Regions from separate parts of the Lactobacillus sp. B3795 genome, predicted to be linked through region 2. Evidence: riboswitches for the same ligand, from Rfam matches in the RefSeq annotation. Region 2 holds a riboswitch; each other region holds the start of a gene.
The links. A riboswitch is a leader RNA that binds a small molecule or an ion and turns the genes downstream of it on or off. The one in region 2 is predicted to bind thiamine pyrophosphate.
Positions count from the first base shown of each region.

Region 1: it holds a riboswitch for thiamine pyrophosphate, as region 2 does, so the genes downstream of both, J3U50_RS05880 (acetylornithine deacetylase) here and J3U50_RS01000 (ECF transporter S component) in region 2, are expected to answer to the same signal.
Region 3: it holds a riboswitch for thiamine pyrophosphate, as region 2 does, so the genes downstream of both, tenA (thiaminase II) here and J3U50_RS01000 (ECF transporter S component) in region 2, are expected to answer to the same signal.

Region 1 is NZ_JAFNPE010000014.1:115,004-121,292, reverse strand. It holds gene J3U50_RS05900 (MFS transporter) at 1-506, opposite strand, end outside; gene pyrF (orotidine-5'-phosphate decarboxylase) at 777-1,496, shown strand; gene pyrE (orotate phosphoribosyltransferase) at 1,496-2,122, shown strand; gene tenA (thiaminase II) at 2,153-2,824, opposite strand; gene J3U50_RS05880 (acetylornithine deacetylase) at 2,827-4,107, opposite strand; TPP riboswitch at 4,198-4,293, opposite strand; gene cls (cardiolipin synthase) at 4,384-5,835, opposite strand; gene J3U50_RS05870 (hypothetical protein) at 5,942-6,289, shown strand, end outside.
Region 2 is NZ_JAFNPE010000001.1:208,983-215,271, reverse strand. It holds gene J3U50_RS01025 (LysR family transcriptional regulator) at 1-134, opposite strand, end outside; gene J3U50_RS01020 (APC family permease) at 242-1,642, shown strand; gene J3U50_RS01015 (MFS transporter) at 1,679-3,052, opposite strand; gene J3U50_RS01010 (LVIS_2131 family protein) at 3,183-3,803, opposite strand; gene J3U50_RS01005 (D-alanyl-D-alanine carboxypeptidase family protein) at 3,892-4,902, opposite strand; TPP riboswitch at 5,052-5,146, shown strand; gene J3U50_RS01000 (ECF transporter S component) at 5,225-5,779, shown strand; gene J3U50_RS00995 (ATP-binding cassette domain-containing protein) at 5,795-6,289, shown strand, end outside.
Region 3 is NZ_JAFNPE010000014.1:2,662-8,950, forward strand. It holds gene J3U50_RS05380 (L,D-transpeptidase) at 1-555, opposite strand, end outside; gene J3U50_RS05385 (SEC10/PgrA surface exclusion domain-containing protein) at 677-1,801, shown strand; TPP riboswitch at 1,905-1,997, shown strand; gene tenA (thiaminase II) at 2,092-2,799, shown strand; gene thiD (bifunctional hydroxymethylpyrimidine kinase/phosphomethylpyrimidine kinase) at 2,792-3,604, shown strand; gene thiE (thiamine phosphate synthase) at 3,591-4,232, shown strand; gene thiM (hydroxyethylthiazole kinase) at 4,232-5,008, shown strand; gene pgmB (beta-phosphoglucomutase) at 5,046-5,711, opposite strand; gene J3U50_RS05415 (glycoside hydrolase family 65 protein) at 5,714-6,289, opposite strand, start outside.

The DNA of each region.
Region 1 (6,289 bases), on a different contig from region 2:
CAACCGAATGCTGGAATCATGATTGCGGCTAATACGGCTGCCATCATTGATCCAACTTGCCCACCGATTGTGGTGATTGACACAGACTTTCCTAATTGCTTTTTCTTGAATGATTCAGCCACCATGGCAACACCTGAACCATATTCACCCCCGGCACCTAGGCCGACACAAAAACGTAAAATAGCAAAAGTAATAAAATTCTGGGCGAACATAATTCCGGCAGTTGAGATGGCGAAAATGAAGATGGTGTAGGTCAAAATACGTACTCGACCGAAACGGTCAGCTAAAAGACCAAATAAAATACCACCCAACAACGATCCAAAAGTAGTAACTGTTGAAAGCATTCCAGCAGCTGCAGTACTAATGTGTAAACCGATAATGATTGAAGACATTGCAAATGAGATGAATGAGATATCCATGCTTTCTAGCATTTGTCCAATCGATGTCGATGCTAAAACCCATTTTTGAGCCTTAGTCGTTGAAGTGTGGTCTTGCGTGTTTTCCATTATTCAATTCCTCCAAAATGAACGCTCACTGTCGTTCCTTATTTTTTTGAAATATCCGTTTTTAGATATTTTATAAAACTATACTCTTTAATCTTTTCTAATGCAAGTTTCATTTTTTGGTTGCTTTATTCTGAGAAAAGCGTATATTGTAATCAGCATATGATTTTAAATTAGTCCAGAGAGGCTAGTAAATCGACGAACGGAATAAATGGACCCTAATTTGTCGTATAGTCTCTGAGGCTATACGACTTTTTTGTTGGAGGGAAACGTATGAAACCAGTATTCATTGCACTAGATTTTGTCGATGCACCCACTGCTTTAAAATTTTTAGATCCGTTTAAAGACGTCAAACCATTGGCGGTAAAGGTCGGTATGGAACTATTCTACCGCGAAGGAGCAAGTATCATTAGAGCTCTTCGCGATCAAAATATCGACGTCTTTTTGGATTTAAAACTACACGATATTCCACACACCGTACAACAAGCTGCCAAACAAATCGGCCAATTGGATGTTCAATTCACCACCGTTCATTCATTAGGTGGAAGCGAAATGATTAAGGCTGCCAGACGTGGACTAGACGAAGGTGCCAATCAAGCAGGTGTCGACGCTCCACAATTACTTGCAGTGACGCAACTAACCTCAACATCAGAAGAACAACTCCATGATGAAGAATTAGTCCCCGTTTCAATGGCCGAATCGGTATCACACTTGGCTAAAATGGCCAGTCAAAGCGGTGCCGACGGTGTCATCTCTTCTGCACTAGAAAACAACCTGATTCATCAAGCGGTTTCCGATGAATTCAAGTGCATCAATCCAGGAATTCGCCTTCCCAGCAACAGTGTCGACGACCAAAAGAGAGTCGTGACACCAACAAAGGCTTTTGAATTAAACACTAGCGGAATCGTCGTGGGTAGAAGCATCACTCAATCAGACAATCCGGTACAAACATATAAAGACATCTACAACGCAGTTAATGGAGGAATCAAATAATGAATACTAACCAATTAATCGCTTCAGACCTTTTAAAAATTAACGCAGTCACCCTATCACCCAACGAACCATTTACTTGGGCATCAGGTATCAAGGCGCCAATTTACACCGACAACAGAATCACCATTAGTTTCCCAGAAGTTCGTACCCACATCGCAGACGGTTTAGCCGAATTAATCCGCAACAAGTTTCCCGAAGCAAAAGTAATCGGTGGTGTCGCAACCGCCGGAATCCCACATGCCGCCATCGTTGCCGACAAGATGGACCTTCCAATGATTTATGTGCGTTCAAAGCCAAAGGATCACGGTCGGGGTAAGCAAATGGAAGGAAGCATCGACGAAAACGCCCCAATCGTTTTAATTGATGACCTACTTTCTACTGGAAAGAGTGTTTTAAACGCTGCGCAAGCACTTAAGAATGAAGGATACAACGTGATTGGTGTCGTGGCCATCTTCTCATACGAACTTCCTGACAGCACTAAGAACTTCAAGGAAGCGGGTATTGAATTTGATACACTAACCAACTACTCCACAATCATCGAACAAGCCAAAGAAGAAAACAGTATTTCAGACGATGAATTAGTCGTGCTCCGTAAGTGGCGTGACGATCCATGGAACTGGATGTAAACAAAAAATCCCACAAAATGTGGGATTTTTTTATTTGATTTTGGGCCAATCTTGATGGTTATAAGCCATGTCCCAAAATAGATATTCATACCTGGTGGTATTTTTGAAAATTTCGGTTAATTCCTTGAGCTCTTCTTCAGATTTTCCAGCAGTAATTTGATCCAATAAATCGATTGTCCAGTTGGTTAAGTCGGTGTACTCATCATCGCTGTAAATCGCTACCCAATTGGCGTAGAGCGGATGTTTGGCTCCCGGGGTATCTTTTAATAAATGACCGATTTGATTGTAGCTCCACATGCATGGCAGCAAGGCCACTAGGACCTTATCCACCCCGCCACTTTGGCCAACGGAAAGCATATAATTGGTGTAGCTTAGAGTCACCGGAGTGGGATTAGCGTTTTCTAGTTCGGCTTCTTCAATGCCAAATTCCTTGGCGTAACTACGATGCAAACCCATTTCGGTATTCAATGTTTCACTCAATAACTCGGCAAACTTGCCCTCAACGGCTAGGTCGGTCGCTTTAATCGCACCCAGCGCAAATAGTTTGGCGTAGTCGATTAGGTAAACGTAATCTTGAACCATGTAGAACTTAAATTTTTCAATATCAAGAGTGCCATCAGCCAATTCTTGAACGAATGGATGGTGATGGTTCGCCTCCCAGATTGGTTTAAGTTCGGTTACTAAACGTTGACTGAACTTCATCACTACACCTCCTTTTTGGTGTTTAGCCATTCATACATGAATTGAACTAACACCTTGGTGTATTTAACGAGGTCGGAAATCTCAACGGATTCATCGACGGAGTGGGCTTCGTCGATAGTTCCGGGGCCGTAAATGGCAGCTGGAATATTGGCGTGGCCGAACCATCCCCCATCGGTAACACTTGGTGAAACATCGACAATTGGTGCTTCATTCACAACAACTTGGTGCGCATTTTTTAGAATGGAAACCGGTTTTGATTTCGTATCTAAATCAAGTGCGGGGAAAATTTCGCCACGATCTTCGACCATTGATTTTCCGCCCCACTTATAGATTGGCATGTGGTCTTTTAACCAGACATCAGCCTGTGCGACGCGGTGTAGATGGTCCTCCACCTCTTTGATTACTTCTTGGTAATCTTCGTTTGGATAGAAGTGAACGGTCACCCATAAACGACATTCATCGGCGATAAAGGCGGCGTTTCTACCACCCTCGATGACGGCCGGATTGATGGTATCTGACCCAGGCGCAACGCCAGGGTAGCTCTTGTTAACTGCCCAATCGCGTTCCAATTCATTTAATCCGGTAATAATTTTAGTCATCTTTTCGATGGCACTGGCACCCTTCAAGTGGCCGCCGGCATTCATCATTTGGCGTCTGGTAGCATCGTGGAAAGTTTGGTCACTTTTGACCGTAATCCAACCTGTGATGACCCCGCCTTGACCTTGAATATGGAAATCACTGATGTCCCCGACAATCGCAAAATCGGCCTTGTGGCCATGCTTAATCGCATCCCAAGTTCCAGCCTCACCACTTTCTTCACCGATGACTGATTCAAACTTCAATTCACCCGGTAAGGAAACATTGGCGTCGTTTAACACCTTAATCGCCATTAACATGGCAGCGATAGCACCCTTCATATCCGCAACACCACGACCGAATGCCTTGCCTTGTTTGACTACCATTTCAAACGGATTAGTTTGCCACTTTTCGTCTTCTTGGATGGAGGCGACGTCCATATGACCGTTTAAAATTAGACTATGGTATTGGCTACTTTCAACACTATTCTTGGTACCGACAACAATAGAATCGTGTTTGTATAAATCCCATTGATCGATGTCAAAACCATTTGATTTCAAAAAATCGACTATGTATGATTGCGCATCATCTGAATTTCTTCCAGGTGGTGCTGGTGTTGGAAACGCAACTAGTTTACTTAAAATTTCCAGTAACTCCTCTTGATGATTGTCAATCTCATTAACTAATGCTGCAATATCTTGTTCCATGAACAATATCTCCTTATTCGTCACCGCAAGAAAAAAGGGATTCTTCGATAGAAGAATCCCTTGTAATTGGTCCATTTGTTATGTATGTACCGATTTTCAAGTCAACTTCCTTTCGCTGGTACTAACCAGATTCAAGTTCAAAGGGTCAAATTAATTCTCAGCTACATAGCTCCCCTAGTGACGTTAATTTATTAACTTGATAACAAGTATAATTTAAAAAGATTTTGAAAGCAAACTAAAAAAAGATTCCAGTAATCTGGAATCTTTTCGATTATTTTATAGAATTGGTGAGAATAAACGACTAAATACTTGTTTGAATTTCAACCAACGTGATTGTTTTTCAAAGTCCGCATAAGTCATTAATTTACTGCTTCTGATGTCGTTAACGTAGATTGAATGTAATTGTTCAGCCAATCCTTCGTCGTAGATAAACGCGTTAATTTCGAAGTTTAATTTGAAACTTCTAAAGTCCATGTTGGCGGAACCAACTGACGCGATTTTACCATCGACTAAGACGGTCTTGGCGTGAATAAATCCATTTTCGTAGAAGTAAATTTTGACACCATATTTTGATAATTGTTTTGCATAGTATTGAGTTGCACGATATACGAATGGATGATCGGGCATGCATGGCACCATGATTCTAATATCAACACCTGACATAGCAGCAGTTCTGATGGCGTCTAAGGCACTATCGTCTGGAATCAAGTATGGTGATTGAATCCAACAGTAGTTCTTGGCGTTTTGAATCATCTTGATGTACCCCAATTTGATTTGTTGTAAATCAGAGTTAGGCCCACTGGATACCACTTGGATATTGGTAGAACCTTCTTGGTATACCTTAGGGAAGTAGAAGCCCTTAGTTTCTTCAACATCAATCTTGTGGTCCATGTCTGTAACATTCCAGTCCAAGATGAATTGGGCTTGTAGATGATGAACGGCTGAACCAGCAATTCTCAAGTGAGTATCACGCCAGTTACCAAACTTCTTCTTACGACCTAGGTATTGGTCACCGATGTTAAAACCACCGATGTATCCGTACTTACCGTCGATAACCACAATCTTTCTGTGATCTCTAAAGTTCAAACGGAAGTCCATTACGGCTGAGTGGGTGTGTAGGAATGGTTCTACAAATCCACCGGCTTCACGCAATGGGTCGAAGAAATGGTGCTTGTTTCCCATTGAACCCCAACTATCGTAGATAACGTGGACTTTAACGCCTTCCTTAGCTTTTTTGATTAACTCTTTTAAGACGCGATGACCGATTCTGTCATCATAGAAGGTATAAAATTCAATGTTAATTGAACTTTTAGCGTTTTTAATGTCGGAAATAATGCAATCAAATAAGTGATTACCTTCGGTGAAGACCTTAACATGGTTTCTTCTAGATAAGTCAGTAACGTCTGAGGTTTTGAACAGCTTAACAAGTGTTCTGTATGAGTATGAGACCTCATCAGCTCTGATTTTTTCCGGATTGTTATGTATCTTGCCTTGTTCTTTTAGGATGTCATACATCAATTTATTGTCTTTGTATTGGAAACGGAATAAACGTTTTTTAGGTAGTTTTCTTCCAACGAATGCATAAATCAAAAATCCCAGCACAGGTAGGAATGAAAGCACTAATAACCATGCCCATGTTGCGGCAATATCACGTTCTTCTCTAAAGACTGTAATCAATGCCAAAATTTCATTAATTAGAACAATGGAATATAGGATGTTTAAAAGCATAATTATCCCTCCTTTAAGCTTAATATAGCATAATTATAGCACAATATATTTCGCTTTTAGCTCATCATGATATACTATAAGCATATAAATCTAAGGAGGTTAGACTATGACGTCGACAATCGAGCTTAGAAATACCCTAACTTTGGATTATGAAGTAGGGCCATTCATCTCACTAATTGTTTCATTTAACGAAATTAGTAACAAAAATGATTATTTAAATTTAATCGAAACTGTTAAAGAAGAATTCATTCAAAAACACGACGAAAATATCTGGCCAAGATACGAAAGAAAATTAAGAAGATTCAACTTTGATCGCGCAAAACATATCGGAAACGGTTCTGGTGTTGCACTATACGTTAGTTTTAAAGCCATCCATTCATTTGACTTAACCCAACCTGTTAAGACCCAAATCTCAATCGATGACACCATGAACGTGGCGCAACTAATCAAGGAA
Region 2 (6,289 bases):
ATGTGCATGTTGAATTCTTTTTCCAGATTGGACATCATTTGACTGACTGAAGATTGGGTATAACCCAGTTGTTCGGCTGCTTTGGTAAAACTCTTATTCTGTAATACTGCTTCTAGTACAATAAATCGGTTCATCTTATATCATCTTTTCTTATGTAAATATTGAATTTATTAATTTTACTTATGTTGGTACTCATTATATAGTTAATAGTACAAATAAACAAGAAAAGGTGTTGATATCTATGCAAATTTTTAAAAAGGAATCGGTTAGCAATTATTTAGAGGCCGATTCACGATTATCCAAGTCTTTGACCACTAAAGACTTAATCGGCTTGGGTATCGGTGCCGTGATTGGTACCGGGATTTTCATCCTTCCTGGACATGAAGCAGCCAGTCATGCGGGTCCTGCCGTTGCGATTGCCTTTTTGATGGCAGCCATCGTTTCTGGATTAGTTGGTATGGCATACGCCGAATTTTCATCAGCCATGCCAATTGCCGGATCAGCTTATTCATTTGGTTCCGTTGTCTACGGTGAAATTGTTGGTTGGATTTTGGGTTGGGCCTTAATCCTTGAATACTTCTTGGCAGTATCGGCAGAAGCGACCGGATTTGCTGCTTACTTTAACAACAATATCTTAGCCGCCATCGGCATTCATTTACCAACTGCGCTACAAGCCAGTCCAATGGAAGGTGGCGTGATTAATATCTCAGCCGTTATCATTGTGGTGGTCATCGCCGGAATTCTTCTAATGGGTTCAGAAATGTCTAAACGTGTTGAAAACTTCGCCGTAATCGTCAAAGTCGCTATTATCATTATTTTCATCGTCATCGGTGCTTTCTACGTTAAGACAAGTAACTATGTTCCTTTCTACCCTGCTCAATTCCACTCAACTCCATTTGGTATGGGTGGTATCTTCACAGCAGCTGCCACTGTCTTCTTTGCTTTCATCGGTTTTGATGCATTAGCTTCTAACTCCGCTGAAACCATCGACCCAGGTAAGAACGTTATCAAGGGAATTATCGGAACTGTGGTTTTTGCCGTCGTTCTATACGTTGCATTTTCAATGGTACTTACTGGAATCGTTAACTACAAAGAACTAAACGTTGACGATCCCGCTGCTTACGCTCTTCAAATCATTCACTTGTCAGCATTCAACAAGCTAATTACTATCGGTGCTTTGTTTGGAATCTTTACCGCCATGGTGACTATGTTCATCGGTGGTTCTCGCCTAGTGTACGCACTTGGTAGAGATGGTCTTTTGCCTAAGTTCATCGGTCGCGTTAACGCCAAGCACTCAGTACCAAAGAATGCGATTATTATCGCAACCATCGTTCAAGCTGTCTTTGCTGGTTTGGTTCCATTGACTCAACTAGCATCATTGATTAACGCCGGAACATTGATTGCCTTTGCATTCATCTCATTTGGTGTTATCAAACTTCGTCGTAGAAAAGATATTAAAAACACAGGATTTAAGATGCCATGGTATCCATTCCTACCAATTGTAGCTGGAGTATTCAGCATCTTCTTTATCATCATGCTTCCAGACATTACCAAGATTTCCGTTGGTATCTGGATTGTGATTGGATTTATCTTCTACTTCGTTTACGGAGTTCACCATTCTAAACTACAAAAACAAGAATAAAAAAAAAAGACCAAGTCGAATCGACTTGGTCTTTTTTTATTTTTTATCTCGTGTTGTTAAGACAACCACGAATTGAATAATCATAATTATTAATAAGAATAGTAATGCGACCGCAAACCCAATCGTAGCAATACCCAAGTTTAGGTTGTCCACCTTGGTAATGATGGTGGCCACAATTACAGTTCCGATTGCTCCGGCAAACTGTTGAATTGTGGTTAGGATTGCATTCCCATCTGCTTGAATTTCGCTTTGTAAGAAACTCAATGCTTTCGTCATAATGTTTCCATATGATAAACCAATTCCAATCATGATTAGTGAATACAATGCTAAAAACATGCCATCACTAATATGACTTGATGCAAAAGTTAAAATCAACAATGAAATGATGATAAGTCCAGATCCGGAAAGAATTGGCTTCTTGGCACCTAGTTTATCAAGCAATGCACCGGATAACGGTGAAATAATTGCGCCCAAAATGGCACCTGGTAGCAGGATTAAACCAGCGACACTAGATGAACTATGGTTAATGATTTGCACGTAGTTTGGTACTATGAAAGCAAGGCCCAAGATAATTAATTGGTTAATGAAGAATGCTAATAAATACTTAGAATAAGCACCATTCTTCAAGATATTAACGTTTAATAATGGTTGGTGTTTTCTTGATTGGGTTATGATGAAGATCACCAAAGAGATGATACCAATCAAGATTGGCAATATTGTGTTCACACTAATAACGTCTGCAGTACTGATGTTGCTAATTCCGATAATCAAACCGAAGAATGTAATCACTACTAGAAGGAATCCACCGTAGTCAAAACGATTTTTGTATAAATCGCCCTGATTAATCTTAGGAATTGAATAAATTCCCAATGCCAAAGCAATCAATAGTACTGGAATTAAGAAAATAAAAATATAACGCCATCCCAGCGTATTTACGATAACTCCTCCAAAGGTTGGTCCGATGGCAGAGGCAGCCGCTGTGATTAACGATCCTACTCCCATCATAAATCCTAGTCGACTTATAGGGACGTTATCCAAAATGATGTTAAACATCAAAGGTAACGCAATCCCGGTTCCAATTCCTTGGATGATTCGACCTAACAATATAAACGCAAACGATGGTGCGGTGGCATCAACAATTAAACCAATCAAAAACATAATCCCGGAAAATACAAATAGTGATTTAACGGTATAACGTTCCTTTAAAAACTTAGAGATTGGAATAACACTTGATAGGACCAGTAGATAACTAGTTGTTATCCATTGAACCACATTCAAACCAATGTGGAACTCATTAATCAAGGTTGGGAATGTGATGTTCATGGAAGTCTCAACTGTGACCCCACCAAACGTCATCACACCAACGGCTAAAATCGATAATAATACACTTCTAGAAATTCTATCTTTCATTAAATAATCATTATATTTCTTCTCCTATAAAATTTGTATAAATGATAACGATTAAAAAGTATAATAGAAAAATTATAAAAAAGCAAACTTAAGACAAAAAAAAGCCCTGGTTGAAATCCAGCGGCTTTTTTTATTTTTCGTTATAAATAAATGAATTATCCGGAATTCGGATTAGAGTATAACTCTTGAACTTACGTCTTGCATGTAATCCGATTCCATTCCAAAAACTGTCTTTATACGTAACGGTTACGTCGGCAACCCACGCTCTTTGGTATTTCTTGTCTAGCGTCTTAGCTTCATTGTCATTCCATCTAACCGCTGACTTTTGAACATTAATTTCACTATTAGTACCAACTAGCACGCTTGATGCAGAACTTGATACTGATAGACGTTGTCCATTAACCAAATATGAGTAAGACTGATTCAAAGATGAATTATTCCCACTTTTGACCTTCACATAGTAAGAGCTGTTACCATTGGTATCCAAAATTAATGGCTTGAAGTCACGTGTTGTGACAACGTTTGATCCATTAACGTTTGGATAGAATGTCTCAAAAGACATAAATCCAATCCCAGCAAATAAAATGACGATTTGTAAAACCGTCTTTAAATGGTGAGTTAATGAAAAGTCGTAGTGCCCATTTATGATTAGCCTACTTCTTCTTACCCCGATGTTATGAATAATAAAAATTGCATAAATAACTAAAACTATCCAAAGAAGTAGGCCAACTATATTCCAGGCCGATTCCATAAATCTTCTCCTTTATACTAGTAATCAAAGATACTTTACTATTCTACACTATTTTCAGAAAAATACAAAATTCTTATGCTAACTATTATTATTTCAATGCTGAATCGTGGTTGTTAACCAATTTAATCAACTTGGCAGTGTCGGAAAATTCGGCATAGTCGTTAACCACAACGGTGATTACTCGATCTTTGCCAGGTTGTTGAGCAGTCGCAACTAGACATAGTCCAGCGGCAACAGTATAACCGGTCTTTAATCCATCGACGTGTAAACTCTCATCATAGAAAGGTCGACCGGGTAGTAAACTATTTTCATTGAATAAAGTTTGACCGTCAACTTTTTCATACACTTGTTTGGCATCATCGATTGCCTTTGGATAAATTGATAGGACGTGGTCGGCAATGACTGCAATACTCTTGGCTGAAATCATATTGGCGTCGTCCTTGCCACCGACTTGAGCGTAACCAAATTTTGCTAGATCGCTATTTTCAAGTCCTGATGATGACACAAAGGTAGCGTCTAGATGCCATGCCTTGGCTTGTTCATTCATCATCTTGATGAACTTCACATTAGATCCTGCCACCCATTGTCCCAATGCGATTGCCGCATTGTTGGATGATTGGACTAACGCAGCCTTATAAAGGTCTCGGACTGTGTATTTATGACCGTCTTTGAACTTAAATCCACCTAGTTCAACGTCGTCACCCAGTTTCTTTAGTCCCTTGTTACTGGTGTCGACAACTTGATTCCAGCCGTTGGTCTTTTCGGCCTTTTGAATCGCTAGGTATAATGTCATCAGTTTGGCTAATGATGCCACCTTAATCTTCTTGTCCCCGTTTTGTGAATAAACCACCTTATTCTTGGTAGCATCCAATGCCACAGCAGCACTCGCGTTCTTTACTTTATCCTGTGACACCTTAATTAAGTCGGTCTTATATGCTTGTGGATCTTGTTGGTAGTCTGGTTGATAACCATGTTTTGCATTTGTTATTTTGGTGTATTCTTCGCGAATAAATGAGAATGGATTATTAAATTGTTCGTATGCCCCTAATCCAATCGCCGCGACGAATATTATTGTTAGTCTTTTTACTGATTTCTTCATTCATTTTTACTTCCATTTATCATAATTTTACTATCTAAAGTTACCACGAAATCGCCGTTACGACAAGGTATCCAGATTTTTAAAAATGTTAATGAAAATATAAGCATTGCATTTAAATTTAATAAATAGTATAGTTAATTTAAATTGATAATTAATGTTTGGGGTGCCGGAATTCGGCTGAGATTCATACCCATAGTACCTGATTCAGGATAATCCCTGCGAAGGAAAACAACCCTTTTATTTTTTAATGCTTTACAAATTATAAAAATAAATTGGACTCCAAACACGTGTTGTTTGGGGTCCTTTTTTTCTGGAGGAAACTATGAAAAACACATGGTCACTTAGAAACATCATTTTACTTACATTAATCTCAATTATCTGTGGAATTATCTTTTTCGCCACAGGTTTTCTATACAACGCAGTAAGTCTTGCACTTACTCCTTATGGTCTAGCACCTCTTGCTAACGATCTACTACTTGGTCTTTGGGTAATGGCAGCTCCACTTGCTGGTTTTATCTTCAAACGTCCTGGTGCTCCATTCTTAGCTGAGGTCATCGGTGCCATCGTTGAAATGTTCTTAGGTGGACAATGGGGTGTCGAAACTATCATTGTTGGTATCGAACAAGGTATCGCAACTGAATTAGGTTTCGCTGCTACTAAATACAAGCACTTCGACTGGTTAGGTGTATTCGCTACTACCATCTCAACTACTGTCATCACATTTATCTATGACTGGTTCAAGAGTGGTTACAACGCATATGCTATCCACATGCTTATCATCTTATTCATCGTAAGATTCATTTCAATCTTCATCTTCGGTGGTGTGTTATCAAAACTAATCGCCAACATGTTGGAAAAGAGTCACGTTATCAAATAATAGGAGTGTCAATTTTTGAATAACTTATCAATTAACAATTTGACATACCAATATACTGGTACTTCGAAGCCGACTTTTAAAGGGGTTAGCCTGGCTTTCGAATCTAATCAAATGGCATTGATATACAGTCCTTCGGGTTCTGGTAAATCAACGCTTTTGAAAACAATCGCAGGATTTTATCCACAATATAACGACGGTACAATCGACGGCGTTATCAATTTTAATCACCAAGATATCTTGGAATTTTCAGAATGGGAATTGCGCGAAACTATTTCCATGATGTTCCAAGATCCAATGCAACAATTTTGTATGGCTACCGTAGAGGATGAATTTATCTTCACCCTAGAAAATCTTCAGATTGAACCTGATAAAATGGATCAAGTCATCGAAGATGCCCTTTCTTTCACTCATACCAATGACTTAAGAAAGCGCGAATTCAAAACTCTTTCCGGTGGTGAAAAACAAAAGGTTGCGCTAAGTATCATCGTAGCAATTAACGCTCCTGTTATT
Region 3 (6,289 bases), on a different contig from region 2:
GCTGTTAATCCATTTAGCATCTGGGATTGATAAACGAACGCAACCATGTGAGTTGGCAACCTTACCTAATTCATGGGCATCCTTCATTAGGTACTTACCATCCTTATTTACGGGAACGGAATGGAATAGGTAGATTCCGTGATCCTTGAATGAAGTCCAGTAGTTAGCACCTTCCTTTGATGAAGCGTTGTAGAAGTGACTTCCACGTTCTTTTTGAATGTGGAATGTACCACGTGGGGTACCGTCGTCATTTCCAGTTGAGCATAGCATGGTGTATAAGACCTTGCCCGCCTTGTTTTTAACGTAGACACGTTGTTTCTTAATTGAAACATCTAGCCAGTTCTTATTTGATAGTTTCATATTTGGGTAAGCCTTCTTTTCAGATGAGTGCTTCCAAGCATTCTTTGAAGGTCTTACTGAAGCTTGTGCCGATACATTGGTAGTAGTGTTCTTGTTCGCAGTCGATTTTGAGGTAGATTGGCCGCAAGCTGTTAATCCTAATGCCACAATGACGGCAGTAATAATCATTGCAAATGCACGTTTAAATTTAGTCATTAAATATCTCCCCTTGTCTTTGACTTAATTAAAACACAAAGTGAAAATCAATTCCATTATTAAAAACATTTGGTATAGTTATATTTATAAAAAGATTCGTACAAAATAAGGAGATATCGTTATGCGAAAACTAAAAGCATTTTCACTACTATTAATCGTTCTGACTGTCATGTTGTTTGCCGGAAGCATCAGTGAAACCCACCTCACCGCTAATGCCCAAACTACCAAGCAAACTCATCACAAGAAAAAGCCTGCCAAAAAAGCGAAAAAGGCCAAGAAAACTTCTAAGGCTAAACACAAAAAGACCACTAAGAAGAAAAAGGCCGTAAAGAAACACGCCAAGAAGACTACCAAAGCCAAGAAGAAGCAACCAAAGAAGAGCAAAAAGGCTACCAAAGTTAGAAAAAAGGTAGATTCTAAGAAGAAAGTCATGCCAAAGGCGCCTAAAAAAGTAGTCAAGAAAGACACCGCAGCCAAAAAGGTGATTGTTAGCACCACTGCACCAATCGCTACCGACACCAATAAAACTACTGATTCAAATTACTATCAATCAGTAGATGGTTTTAACTATCCTTCAGATGATCATGCCACTCCTAATGCATCAGACACACTAAACATCCCTGCCGGATACCTATTTAGTTTCGATACTAACACCAAGAAGATGGTCCAAGGCACAGCTTCAGATGGCTCAATTGAGCAAAGTCGTCAAATTAACACATTCCACCCAAGCACCGAAGACATTAACACCACGGTCAACATCAATAACATTAGTACTGACCAACAACGTCAACTATCACAATACGCTGCTAACCTTGTTAATGATTTAAGACACAAGCTAGCTAACAACTACCCATACACCCAAGATCTAACAGTTACCGATCGTGCATTAAAGGCATCTACCGATGTTGCCATCGGCTACAACAACGATAACTGGGACTTCACTAAAAAGGGTGGTCACGATGTTTCAGTCCTAAACGACGTCTTCGCCGCTAACAACTTCACTGCCTACGGTGAAAACATCGCCGGTTCCCTACTAACTAGCTCATACATTAACGGACCCGTTACTATGGCTAACGTTAAGGAAAGCATCTACGGTGCCATCTGTGCCATGATGTTTGATGATGCATCTTCTGATTGGGGCCACGCTGCCAACTTCCTAGGAATTGGTTTCGATAGTTCTGCTAAACAAGAATTCGGAGTCTCAATCGATAAGATGGGCCAAATTCACTTCGAAATTTACCAATAAAAAATAAAAAGGCGCTATGACGGCGTCTTTTTTATTTGGCAAAATTATCATGTTTACAAATAGTTCAAAACAGATATACTTATACATGAATTAAATATAAAAATGCTGTCCACTGGGGTGCCGTTTTTCGGCTGAGATTACACCCATTGAACCTGATCTAGTTAACACTAGCGAAGGAAGTCAGGCGCACTCCAAGTAAAGAATTAGACTTAGTCTATCCAAGTGTACCCTTCCACCTTCGTGTGGGAGGGTATTTTTTATTTACGGCAGCAAACTGGAGGTATTGTTTCATGTTTTCACATCAACTAGTCAAGGAAGCTAACCCGATTTTGGAAGCAATCTTTGACCACCCGTTTGTTAAAGGTATCGGTGACGGTCACGTCGACGATGCAGCACTAAAATTTTATGTTCAACAAGATTTTCAATACTTATCTGAGTTCATCAAAATTTACGCTAGTATCATCCCCATCCTAAAGGACAGAGAGGACATGCGATTCTTCGCTGAAAATATCGATTTTATTCTAAACAGTGAAATCCACCCTCACCACGTCTTTTGCGATATTGCTAACGTTACATACGAAAGTTTTCAACACGCTACCCCAAGCCCTAAGGCTTACCTATACCAATCACATATGTATCGTGCCGTTAGAACTGGTAGTCTAGCCAACATCATCTGTGCCTTACTACCATGTCCATGGACATACAATGAAATTGCCAAGCAGCTAACTGCCACGGGTAAAAACACCGCTGACAATCCATTCAAGAGTTGGATCGATTTCTACCTAACCGATGATGAAGACGCAGACGGTGGATTAACTCAAAAACTCTTCAAGATGCTAAACGAACTATCAAAGGACATGTCTCAAGAAGAAATCAACGAGGCCAAGGGATTCTTCCTAAAGAGTACCGAATTAGAATGGGAATTCTGGGAACAAGCCTTCTACCAACAAGACTGGCGCTTTGCCGACATTATTCATGGAGGTAGTCATCATGAATAGTAAAAAAGTCCCTGAAACATTAACGATTGCCGGTTCAGATTCCGGTGGTGGTGCCGGTATGCAAGCCGACATCAAGACGATGCAAGAACACCACGTCTTTGCTACCAACGTCGTAGTTGGTTTGACCGCCCAAAACACATTGGGTGTGCAGTCCGTCCTACCTACACCCGTGGAAATGATCAACGCCCAGTTTGATTCACTATACGATGATTTCGACATCAAGGCTGCCAAAACCGGTGCTTTATTTGACCAAGAACGCGTCGAAGCGGTCGTCGCAAACATCAAAAAACACAACATTCACCCCATTGTCGTCGACCCAGTCATGGTTGCCAAGGGTGGTGCTAGGTTACTGGATGATTCCGGTATCGAAGCCATCATCAACAAACTAATGCCAATCGCCGACATCGTGACCCCCAACCTCCCAGAAGCTGAGGTTATATATGGTCAAAAGATTGAAACCAACGATGATGTAATTGCAGCTGCTGCACACATTCAACAACTAGGTGCCAAGAACGTCATCATCAAGGGTGGTCACCAACAAGGTGATACCTTAACCGATTACGTCCTACTAGAAAGCGGAATTAGTTTTACCATCGAAAGTAAAAAGTATGACACCGTCAGAAAACACGGCACTGGTGACACCCTATCATCCGCAATTGTCGCTAACCTAGCTAAGGGCGCATCCATCAAGGAAGCCATCATTGAAGGAAAACATTACATTGATACCATCCTACAATCAGAAATCATTGTCGGACATGGTCATGGACCACTAAATCACTGGGGGGCTGAAGATGAAATTCGCTAAAGAACAACTAGCCGTCTACTTCATTGCGGGTAGTCAAAACGTTGGCGGCGACGTCGATAAACTAATCCAAATCGTAGAGGATGCATGTAAGAACGGCATCACTATGTTTCAATACCGTGAAAAGGACCGTTCTATACTAACCGATGCGGAAAAACTACAGGTGGCGATTCAACTAAAGGAAATCACCGCCAAGTACAACGTGCCTTACATCATCGACGACGATATCGATTTAATGAAGGAAATTAATGCCGATGGAATCCACGTCGGCCAAGACGACACCAAGATTGAACGCGTGATTGCGGAATGTCCCAACAAAATTATTGGACTATCTACCCACACCTTAGATGAGGTTAGAACTGCCAACAATGTGGATTCACTGGACTACATTGGAATTGGTCCTATCTTCGCAACCCAATCCAAGCTAAAGGTCAAACCAGCGATCGGTATTGATGAGCTAAACCGTTTATACCGAGAATCAACTCATCCAGCCGTTGCCATCGGTGGTATCAAGGAAGATAACGCCAAGGCAGTGCTAACTACCAACGTCGACGGTGTCTCAGTTATCTCAGACATCATCGATAGTTCTGATATCAAACAAACCATCAACCGTCTAAAGGGGAATGCATAATGACTACAATCAAACAAATCAGAGAAAACTCACCAATCATTTTAAGTATCTCAAACATGGTAACACCACAACACGTGGCCGACGCCATCAACTTCATCGGAGCATCACCTATCATGTTCGATGACATTAAGGAAGCGAGCGATTTAGTCAACATTTCAAACGCCCTAGTCATCAACATGGGTTCATCAAACGATGCCGACGTTGAAAAATCAATTGCGGCCGGAAAATTTGCCAACCAAAAAGGCATCCCTGTCGTCATTGATCCCGTGGCAATTGGTGCATCCAAGTTACGTCAAGACAACTTCGCTAAAGTAGCTCAGGAAGTTAAATTCGACGGTGTTCGTGGTAACGCTGGTGAATTAGCATTCCTAGCTGACATCGAATGGAATGCTCAAGGAATCGACGCCGGAAACGGTGACGGTGACCTACATGAAATCGCAGAAACTGTCGCTAAAAAGTTTGACTGTATCGTTTTACTATCAGGTGTCACTGACGTCATCTCAGATGGTAGTAAGACCGTCGAAGTCAAAAACGGTCATCACTACTTTGCCGTTAACGTCGGTTGTGGCGATATGTTAGACGGTATCCTAGGTGCCTGTTTAGCTGTCGATAACAGTTTGGATTCAGCTGTGCTTGCTTCTAGCATTTTAAGCATTGCCGGAGAAATCGCCGGTGGAATTACCGACAACCTACCATATTCATTCCTATCAACAGTATTTAATACCTTGTACCAACTAACCGACGAAGAAATCACTGAATTTCAAAAACTAGGATAATAAAAAAAGGACTGACAAGCGTCAGTCCTTTTTATTTTTATAGTGCTTTTTCGATGTTAGCTAGTGTTAGTTCATCAGTTGAAGCAAACACGATGTCAGCATCCTTTAGGATATCGGCACTACCGATTCCGATGGAAGTCTCTCCGGCGCCATTAATGGCTGCAATACCGACTTCCGCATCTTCAATTCCGATGCATTGATTTGGATATAGGTCCAAGATTTCAGCACCCTTAGTGTAGATTTCTGGATCTGGTTTACCCTTACTCAATAAAGCTGGGTTAACCACTTTTTCGAAGTATTCACTTAATTGAAGTTTTTCCAAAACGGTTGGTGCATTCTTGGAGGCAGATGCCAAGGCAATTAGGTATCCATTGTCACGTAAGCTGTCCAAGAATTCCTTGATACCAGGAAGAATATCTGCTGGTGACATTTGATCAACTAGGTTTAGGTAGTTATCGTTTTTTTCCTGTGCTAGTGCCAACTTATCGTCTTCGGTATATTGGTCCTGTAAATTACCGCGGTCCAAAATCAGATTCAAAGAATCCATGCGGTCAACGCCCTTTAGGTCTTCGGCTAATTTATCATTCCATGGAGTGCCGACTTTATCGGCGATTTGTTTCCATGCCTTACTGTGTAAAACAGAGGTGTTGGAGATGACACCGTCCAGGTCAAATATGAAACCCTTAATCTTGTCTAATCCCATGTCTATTCCCCCTTTGATAGAACTTCTAGTGTTGCTTTTTCTAACTTGTATGACTTGTTGTCTACAATGATGTTCATTGGTTGACCGTCAACCAACTTAATTGCTGTTTTTCCATCAACAATGTTGATGTTTAATAATCTGCCGTTAAAGACAATTCTGAATTCAAAACCATCCCATTCAATTGGTAGATGTGGGATAATCTTTAATTCACCGTCTGAAGTTACTTGCATCCCTGCGAAACCTTGAACCACACTTAACCAGCTTCCACCTAGGTTTGCCAAGTGCAAACCATCTTCAGTGTTACCTTGTAAGTCCGTTAAATCCATACGAACAGTGTCTGAGAAGTAGCTGTATGCCTTCTTCATGTCACCCATACGAGCAGCTAACGCACTGAAGATTGAGCGTGATAGTGATGAGTCATGAGTAGTGATTTTTTCGTAGTAATCGAATTCTCTTCTTAGTTGATCATCATCAATTGTTTCTGGGAATAATAGGTCCGCTAAAACAGTATCCGCTTGCTTGTTCACTTGGTATCTGTAGATATTTAGTGGGTGGTAGTGCAATAGTAATGGGTATTT